Regions from separate parts of the Neptuniibacter halophilus genome, predicted to be linked through region 1. Evidence: predicted binding sites of a transcription regulator. Region 1 holds the regulator's gene; each other region holds the start of a gene.
The links. The regulator sigma-54, encoded in region 1, starts transcription at its own class of promoters, with help from an activator protein. The targets are predictions, from matches to a motif close to TGGCACNNNNNTTGCTNT.
Positions count from the first base shown of each region.

Region 2: a site for sigma-54 is predicted at 1,034-1,051, ahead of glnA (glutamate--ammonia ligase). Genes of this name have one in related genera too.
Region 3: a site for sigma-54 is predicted at 1,185-1,202, ahead of QUD59_RS10320 (flagellar basal body rod protein FlgF). Genes of this name have one in related genera too.
Region 4: a site for sigma-54 is predicted at 1,310-1,327, ahead of peaA (quinohemoprotein amine dehydrogenase subunit alpha). Genes of this name have one in related genera too.

Region 1 covers NZ_AP027292.1:2,606,029-2,608,233, forward strand. The annotation lists gene ptsN (PTS IIA-like nitrogen regulatory protein PtsN) at 1-197, opposite strand, end outside; gene hpf (ribosome hibernation-promoting factor, HPF/YfiA family) at 217-507, opposite strand; gene QUD59_RS12110 (RNA polymerase factor sigma-54) at 564-2,066, opposite strand; gene lptB (LPS export ABC transporter ATP-binding protein) at 2,113-2,205, opposite strand, start outside.
Region 2 covers NZ_AP027292.1:2,389,754-2,391,958, reverse strand. The annotation lists gene glnA (glutamate--ammonia ligase) at 1-955, opposite strand, end outside; gene typA (translational GTPase TypA) at 1,400-2,205, shown strand, end outside.
Region 3 covers NZ_AP027292.1:2,227,303-2,229,507, reverse strand. The annotation lists gene flgG (flagellar basal-body rod protein FlgG) at 1-348, opposite strand, end outside; gene QUD59_RS10320 (flagellar basal body rod protein FlgF) at 370-1,113, opposite strand; gene QUD59_RS10315 (flagellar hook-basal body complex protein) at 1,255-2,205, opposite strand, start outside.
Region 4 covers NZ_AP027292.1:1,559,896-1,562,100, forward strand. The annotation lists gene peaA (quinohemoprotein amine dehydrogenase subunit alpha) at 1-1,241, opposite strand, end outside; gene QUD59_RS07240 (aldehyde dehydrogenase family protein) at 1,738-2,205, shown strand, end outside.

The DNA of each region.
Region 1 (2,205 bases):
GGGATAGCAACGCCATCACCAATACCGGTACTGCCCAGCTTTTCACGGCCGTGCAATCCATTGAATATACTGCTGCTATCCAGCTCCGGATGCTGCTCAGCGATCTGCTCAGCGATGACTTCCAGAATACGTTTTTTACTGCCGCCCTCAAGACCGCAAAGGGTGCTTGAGGGGGTCAGGAGTTCATTGACCTGCATAGTGTGTTAAAGCGTGGGCCTATTTGTGGGTTTTCATTTTTTCTTTATGCTTGATCACCTGACGGTCGAGCTTATCAGTCAGGCCGTCGATCGCCGCATACATATCTTCGTGCTCGTGAGTGGCAAACAGCTGTGCGCCGGAGACGTGCATCTCAGCTTCAGCTTTCTGACGCTGCTTTTCTACGCTGAGAGTTACCTGAACGTTGGTGATGTTGTCAAAATGGCGTTCGATCTTCTGCAGCTTTTCAAGCACATAGTTCTGCATGGAATCGGTCAGTTCAACATGGTGTCCGGTGATATTGATCTGCATAGGTCTCTCCTACTGAATGCTGACGAGACTTAGTCAGCGTGCATGTGTTGTTATTATTAAACCAGACGCTTTCGCTCATTAGAAGGTGGTATGCCCATCGCTTCTCGATATTTTGCGATCGTACGTCTGGCGACTTTAAAGCCCTGTTCATCCAGGAACTGGGCGATCTTGTTATCACTCAACGGCTTGGCGGCATTTTCAGAGGCCACCATTTTCTTAATCAGCGCACGGATGGCGGTCGAAGAGGCCGCTCCACCGGTGGCTGTACTGATATGGCTGGAGAAGAAGTACTTCAGCTCAAAGATACCCCGGGGGGTGTGCATAAATTTCTGCGTGGTAACGCGGGAGATGGTGGATTCATGCATCTCGACCGCTTCGGCAATATCGTGCAACACCATGGGTTTCATACCCTCTTCACCGTGATCCAGAAAGCCGGACTGACGTCGGACAATCTCATTGGAAACCTTGAGCAGGGTTTCATTCCGGCTCTGCAGGCTTTTGATGAACCAGCGGGCTTCCTGCAAGTGATTTTTCAGATAGGTGTTGTCGGAGCTGTTATCTGCGCGTTTTACCAGACCGGCGTAACCGGCGTTGATCCGCAGTTTAGGAGATACTTCCGGATTCAGGTTGACTGTCCAGACGCCCCGTTCCTTAGTGACGATAACATCAGGAATGACATATTCTGCAGTGCTCTGGCTGATACTGGCGCCGGGTTTCGGATTCAGCCCCTGAATCAGTTGAATAACCTGCTGCAACTGGGGTTCACGCAAACGGGTTTTGCGCATCAACTGGCGGTAGTCGTGGGTGCCCAGCAGTTTGATATATTGCTGGGCGACTTTGATCGCTTCATTGCGCCACGGGGTTTCAGCCGGTAGCTGGCTCAGTTGAATGCTGAGGCATTCGCTGAGATCGCGACAGGCAACACCGGCGGGATCGAATTGCTGGATACGGTGCAGTACCGCTTCCACTTCATCCAGTTCCAGCTCGGCGAACTGCTCATCCTCTTCGGTCTGGAAGTGTTCGAGAATCTCTTCAAGACTGATGGTCAGGTAACCGTCGGGATCGATGCCATCGATGATGCTGGTGGCGATCAGACGATCCATGTCACTCATGGGCGTGAGGTTGAGCTGCCAGTGCAGATGATCCTGCAGGGTCTCTTCGGCGGTGTCATTGGATTCGAAACTGTCGAGATCCTCTTTGCTCAGGCTGGGCGTGGAGGACTGGAAGGTGTCTTCCCAACTGCTGTCTGTAGAGAGTTCATCCGGGATGCTCTCGTTCCAGTTATCTTCGGCAGCCGGACTGTCGTCATAGTCATTATCGCTGTTACTGCTTTCCCCGGCACTGATCTCAGTGGTCTCAGTCTGGTTGTCGGATTCGTTGTTGCTTGTATCCTGTCCATGATCTTCATCGGATACATCCAGCATGGGGTTGCTTTCAAGCGCTTCCTGAATCTCCTGCTGAAGGTCCAGCGTGGATAGCTGCAACAGACGGATTGCCTGCTGAAGCTGAGGGGTCATGGTGAGCTGTTGCCCAATTTTTAGATGGAGCGCTTGTTTCATAATACGACGGTCTTAACTCCTGATAGCCAGATAGATTATGGCCGGGTTACAGGGAAAACTGTTCGCCAAGATAGGCGTTCTTAACAGCCTGATTGGCCAAAATCTCGTTCGGCTTGCCTGTGGCAAGTATAGTGCCTTC
Region 2 (2,205 bases), 220 kb from region 1:
AAGCGTTAGTAGAAGAGTTAGTCAGCGCGTTCAGAGCTTTAGCGTGCTTGATGATACCACCGATGTAGTACAGAGCCGTTTCAGACATGCCTGCGTAAGCATCGCCGGAGAACAGGTTAACGCCGTCTTTAGACAGAGACATGTGAACGTGCATACCGGAACCGTTATCACCTACCAGCGGCTTAGGCATGAAAGTAGCGGTTTTGCCGTAAGCGTGAGCAACGTTGTGTACGCAGTATTTCAGAACCTGAACTTCGTCTGCTTTTGCAGTCAGGGTGTTAGGACCAACACCGATTTCACACTGACCTGCAGTGGCTACTTCGTGGTGGTGTACTTCTACAACCAGATCCATTGCTTCCATTGCGTCACACATTGCGCCACGCAGGTCGTGCAGGGAATCGATTGGTGGTACAGGGAAGTAACCGCCTTTCACGCGTGGACGGTGACCAGTGTTACCGCCTTCAATTTTGTGGCTGGAAGCCCAGGAAGCTTCTTCAGAGGCGATGGTGTAACCACAACCACTGATATCAGCGTGCCACTGAACTTCGTCAAATACGAAGAACTCAGGCTCAGGACCGAACATAGCAGTATCAGCAATGCCAGTAGACTTCAGGTACTCTTCAGCACGCTTGGCAACAGAACGTGGATCACGCTCATAACCCTGACCGGTAGCTGGCTCAACGATGTCACAACGAACGATAACGGTTGTTGCTTCAGCGAATGGGTCCAGCAGAGTAGCACTGTCGTCAGGCATCAGAATCATGTCAGACTCGTTGATACCTTTCCAACCAGCGATAGAAGAACCATCGAACATTTTGCCTTCTTCAAAGAAGTCATCGCCCATGTCAGAAACAGGGATCGTTACGTGCTGCTCTTTACCGTGAGAATCGGTGAAACGCAGGTCAACCCATTTAGCGTTGCTTTCTTTGATCAGATTCAGAGTCTTCTCTGACATTTGCTTTCTCCACTTTGTAATTACCAGGCTGTGTCATGCACAACCCTGAGAAATCGAAATTATTTGTCGGTGATATGGATAGCAACTACCATGCCAGATAACCTTTTACGCTAAAGCCCTGAAAAAACAGGCCCTGCAGATTAATCCTAATCACCAGAATGCACCAAAACAGAACATGACTCTTTAGAGTGCACCACAACAGTGCATAGAAGAGCTTTTCAGGTCTACTACCGCCATCGCGCTAAACATAATACTCCATGATTTCGCCAAACGCCTACCGCAATGCAGCGTTTTCGACTTAAGACGTAGCCAGATCAAGATGCATGTCGTTCGCAGACAAATCAGCACCAGGCCAATCCGCAAATTGCTTAAGAAATATGCAGTAATTTCCCACCAAACACGTATAATTCCGCATTCGCAAAAATATCTCACAGGTATACACACGTGATCGAAAAGCTAAGAAATATCGCTATCATCGCGCACGTTGACCACGGTAAAACCACTCTGGTCGACAAGCTTCTGCAGCAGTCCGGTACTCTGGGCCGTCGTGATGAAGGCACTGAGCGCATCATGGACTCCAATGATCAGGAGAAAGAGCGCGGCATTACTATTCTCGCTAAAAACACCGCTATCCGCTGGAATGACTACCGTATCAACATCGTAGACACTCCGGGACACGCTGACTTTGGTGGCGAGGTTGAGCGCGTACTGTCCATGGTCGACTGTGTATGCCTGCTGGTTGACGCCGTGGACGGCCCGATGCCGCAAACCCGCTTCGTAACCCAGAAAGCCTTCGACCAGGGCCTGCGCCCAATCGTGGTAATCAACAAGATCGACCGTCCGGGTGCCCGCCCTGACTGGGTAATCGATCAGGTATTTGATCTGTTCGACAGCCTCGGCGCGACCGATGAACAGTTGGATTTCCCGATCGTTTACGCATCTGCACTGAACGGTATCGCCGGACTGGATCCGGAAGAGATGTCAGAAGACATGACGCCCCTTTTTGAGGCAATAGTAGAACATGTTGAGGCACCGCAGGTTGATCTGGACGGTCCTTTCCAGATGCAGATCTCCGCACTGGATTACAACAGCTACGTGGGTGTAATCGGTGTTGGCCGGGTAACTCGCGGCAGCGTTGCAACCAACACTCAGGTTAAAGTGATTGACCGTGAAGGTGCTGTCCGTAATGGCCGTGTACTGAAAATCATGGGCTACCACGGTCTGGAACGAATTGATGTAGACAGCGCTAC
Region 3 (2,205 bases), 380 kb from region 1:
GCGCGTGTAAGCGGCATCACCGTTGGGCAGCGTCACCGGGATAAAACCACGACCGTTGATGGCCACATCGAAGGCTTCATCGGTAATCTCTATGGAACCGGTACTGAACAACTTCTGTGAGCCTACGGTCCGAACACCCAGACCCACCTGAAGGCCAGAGGGTAACTGCGCTTCTTCAGCACTCTGCGCGCCCGGCTGGCGGCGAACCTGATACATCAGATCTTCGAACACCAGCTTGTCACGCTTAAAGCCGACCGTAGAGACGTTGGCCAGGTTGTTTGAAATCACCTTCAGGTTAGTGTCCTGAGCGGTCATTCCTGTTTTTGCTACATTCAGTGCACCGTGCATCTATCTTTCCTCAGGCGATTCTTAACTCATTTTCAGGATGGAAGCTGCCGATTCAGAATTTTCTTCGGCGGTTTTCATCATTTTGATCTGCATCTCAAACTGGCGGGATGAACTGATAATGCCTGTCAGTTCACTCACCGCATTCACATTACTTGCTTCGAGATAGCCAGAACGGATTCTTACATTCGGGTCAGGCTGTTCCGGGTTGGGGTTACCCGTGGTCATCAAACCATCCGGCCCCTTAAACATTGTTTTCGGATCGGGATTCACCAGTTTAATCTGATCAGCCACCAGCAACTCCGCAGCATTTTCACCCAGCGGTCTCACGGTAATGGTTCCATCTGTGGCGATCTCAACGCTGTCAAAGGGCGGCAAAATAACCGGAATGCCGCCATTGCCCATCACCGGCAAACCACTGCCTGTTACCAACTGATTGGCGGCATTAATCTGCAGTGAACCGGCACGGGTATAGCCTTCAGTTCCATCCGGACGGATCACCGCAAACCAGCCCTCTCCGGCCACAGCCACATCCAGCTGGCGCTCGGTTTCTATCAGGGTACCGCTGGTCACGTCGGTGGCCGGACGCTCCGTCTGGGCATAAACCCGTGAAGCATGACCCTCGCCAAACACTTGCATGGCGCGGGCTTGAGCCAGATCAGCTTTGAACCCCGTGGTATTGGCATTTGCAAGGTTGTTGGCATGAGCCTGCTGCGCCAGCATATTTTCCCGCGCCCCGGTCATTGCTAAAAACAGAACCTTATCCATCTATCACTTCCCGTTCCGGCGGCATTGCCGCTTTGATTGCCGTCATTTAATAACGTTGTCTGATAACAGATAAAGCAAACCTTGTGCCAATAAAAAAGGGCCGCGGTTAGCGGCCCTTTCAAAAGCTGACTGAAAATCTGTTTAGATCTGCAGTATCGCCTGTGTCACTGTGTTCTGGGTCTCGATGGTTTTCGAGTTTGCCTGGAAGTTACGCTGCGCTTCAATCAACGCTACCAGCTCGGCTGACAGATCCACGTTGGACTGCTCCAGCGCTGCAGATCGCAGGGTACCGTTCAGACCGGTTCCCGGCGGGTTCACAATCGCATCACCTGAGGTCAGCGTTGAAATCCACTCCGTATCACCCGCAGGCTGCAGACCCGACTGGTTTTCGAAGGTGGCAATCGCAACCACACCCAGATCCTGGTTCTGGCCGTTAGAGAAGCTGGCAACCATTTCACCGGTTTCACTAAAGCTCACACCGATCAGGTCACCCTTGGTATAACCGTCCTGAGCAGAGGATTTAACAATCGATTCAGATGCAAACTGCGTGGTGTTGGTCACATCCAGCTCAATCACCGTCGTGGAATCCGCAGGGTCGGCACCGGTAATCGTAATGGTCGGCACTACCGCACTGGCAGAAAAGGTTTCCCCATTAATACCGTTCAGCAAACCATTGGATGGGTTAAAGTTGATCAGAATCGGGCCCGGCTCAGTACCTGTACCTATTTCGCCCGGATCCAGCGCTTTACCAATATCAAGCTGCTCAGTGCCATTGAGGTAGGCATACATCCGGTAAACCCCCATAAAGGAGTTATCACCCTGCTTAATTGTTGGCTGAGTACCATCCCAGATAGGATTGGTTGCACCGCCACCGACGTTGGCATCGACAAGGATACCCGGATTTACATCACCAGCTTCTGCTTTGTAGGTAACCACTACCTCGTTAGAAGCATTATCATAGATAACCGATTCTACATCCGGGTTGGCATCCAGAATATTAGCTTCAACTGCTGTAATCGCCTGACCCACGGCATCCTGTGTCATGCCCGCCGCCAGACTGATGGTGATACCACCCACTTCGATCACGGTATT
Region 4 (2,205 bases), 1.0 Mb from region 1:
CCATTACCACCGACACGGCCTACACTGAAGTCCGGTACAACCTTAACGCTGCCGATCTGATCAAAGACATTGATCGCGGCACCGTTAGCCTTACCTGCTTTCACCTGACGGCTACCCAACTGAGCATCGTCACTGGCCTGAACCTGAACCACCAGCTTGTTGGTGTCACGGTACAGCACCTGGTTGACTTTCAGCCCTTTACCCAGAGCAACCTCTTTGCCCAGACCGGTACCGACCAGCGTCAGAACCTGCGTCGAACCGGCACGGATATACTCAGGCTGAACCGCCAGCAACCTGGCGCCACTGCCTTCACGCACTGCAGTGAAGTCCATACCTTTCTCATCATGGACCGCTTCAAACATACGCCCGGTCAGTTCATTGCCGTCTTTGGAAGCCGCAAAGACCTGACGCATCTTCACGCCATCGATTTCAAGATTCGCACGCCACTCATAACCGGTATAAACAATCGCGCTACCTTTACCGGTAAAGGCGCTGCCATCGGCATATTCACCCTTAACGCTGACCTTGTAGAGATCGTTCTTACCACCGGAAATGGTCATCACACCGCGCAGATCGCCTTTACCCGGCATCGTCGCACTGAAGCTCCAGTTACCATCCATCGGTACTTTCTTCGCTTTCTGCCAGTTCTCCCAGGCTTTAGATTCCAGCCCCAGATCCTTACCCAACTGCGGCACGGTCTGATTCAGTGCAATCTCCATCCAGTCACGGTCACGTGCCAGCGCCTGATACTCAAGCGTTGGCCACTGACCCAGATGGAAGTGCACCAGATGCTCCCATTCCGACTGCGGGCGACGCTGCAACATCACGCGGGCACCGGAGTGACAGCGGGCACACATCTCCGTGAACTCCTGAGAATCGAAGGATTCCATGGTATTAAGACGGCGCTCCATAGCGTAGCGGGCGCCTTCGGTTTCTTCCGGAGCCAGACCCTGACGGTCAGCGAAGTACTTCACCAGCGTACGGCGCTCTTCATCGGTAATCTGCAGATTGTGCATCAACTGCATACGCGCGATGCTCATCAGCCACCCTTCCGGTGTTTTACGCTGATGGCTCATACGGCTGAACTGGGCGGGTTCTGCCTGCTCCTGCGTGTGACAGGCCAGACATTTATTCTTGATGATGGATTCGGCGTCGGCTGCCTGCACTGACGATGCCGGTAACATCGCCCCCGCCAGCATCACGCCCCCCATCCAGGTGGATAGTTTCGTATTCTTCTTCAAGGCCAGACTCCTTTTTATGTTTATTCTGCGGTGGTACGACCACCCAATAGTGCTAACCTGACATCCTTAACGCACACCCCGTGCCAAAACCAACAACCCCTTATATTTCAATCAGATAACAAAATAAGGGGTTTCACTTATCAGTAAAACACTGTTTTATTCCGCAACACTGCTGTTCAGTTCTGCAACACTTCCGCCATGATCAGCGCCAATACGGGCTGCGCGGCTGTCTCAGCGAATGACTTATTTTTTGACACCCTGTCTCAGTCTGAAACAGTCAAATACACCCTTCGCCTCCCCCAGCCTATAAGAAACTCATTTGTTTTCATGTAGTTATATAGAACTAATTCTGTCTGGCACAGCCTTTGCGATAGCTCTGGCAGCAAACGCAAGAACCCTGCTGGTGAAGCGGTGTCAGCCAACCTGAATTCGGCAACATCTTCTCGCAGTAAGGGTTTGCCTTTATAAGATCGACATAACAATAAAAGGTCACTTTATGAATTCAGCTACATTCACCCCCTCACCTGAAGCCACCGCTTTTATTCAACGTGAACACCGCTTTCTGGTAGGCGACCAGTGGCTCAGTGCAGCCGACGGGCGCACCATCGACGTCGTCAATCCATCCGATGGCGAGGTGATCACCCGGGTACCGGCTGCCGGTAAAGCAGAGATGGATCTGGCCGTACAAACCGCCCGACAGACCTTTGACGACTCCGCCTGGAGTCGGATCAAGCCGGTTGATCGACAAAAACTACTCTGGGACTTCGCTGATCTGATCGAGAAAAATGCAGGCCTGCTGGCTGAGATCGAAGCGATGGATAACGGTAAAAGCGTCGTCATCGCTGAGCATGTGGATATCCGGCTGGCAGTCGACTTCCTCCGCTATATGGCTGGCTTCGCAACCAAAATCGAAGGCCGCAGCGTAGATGTGTCTGTACCCTTTATGCCGGATGCACAGTTCCAC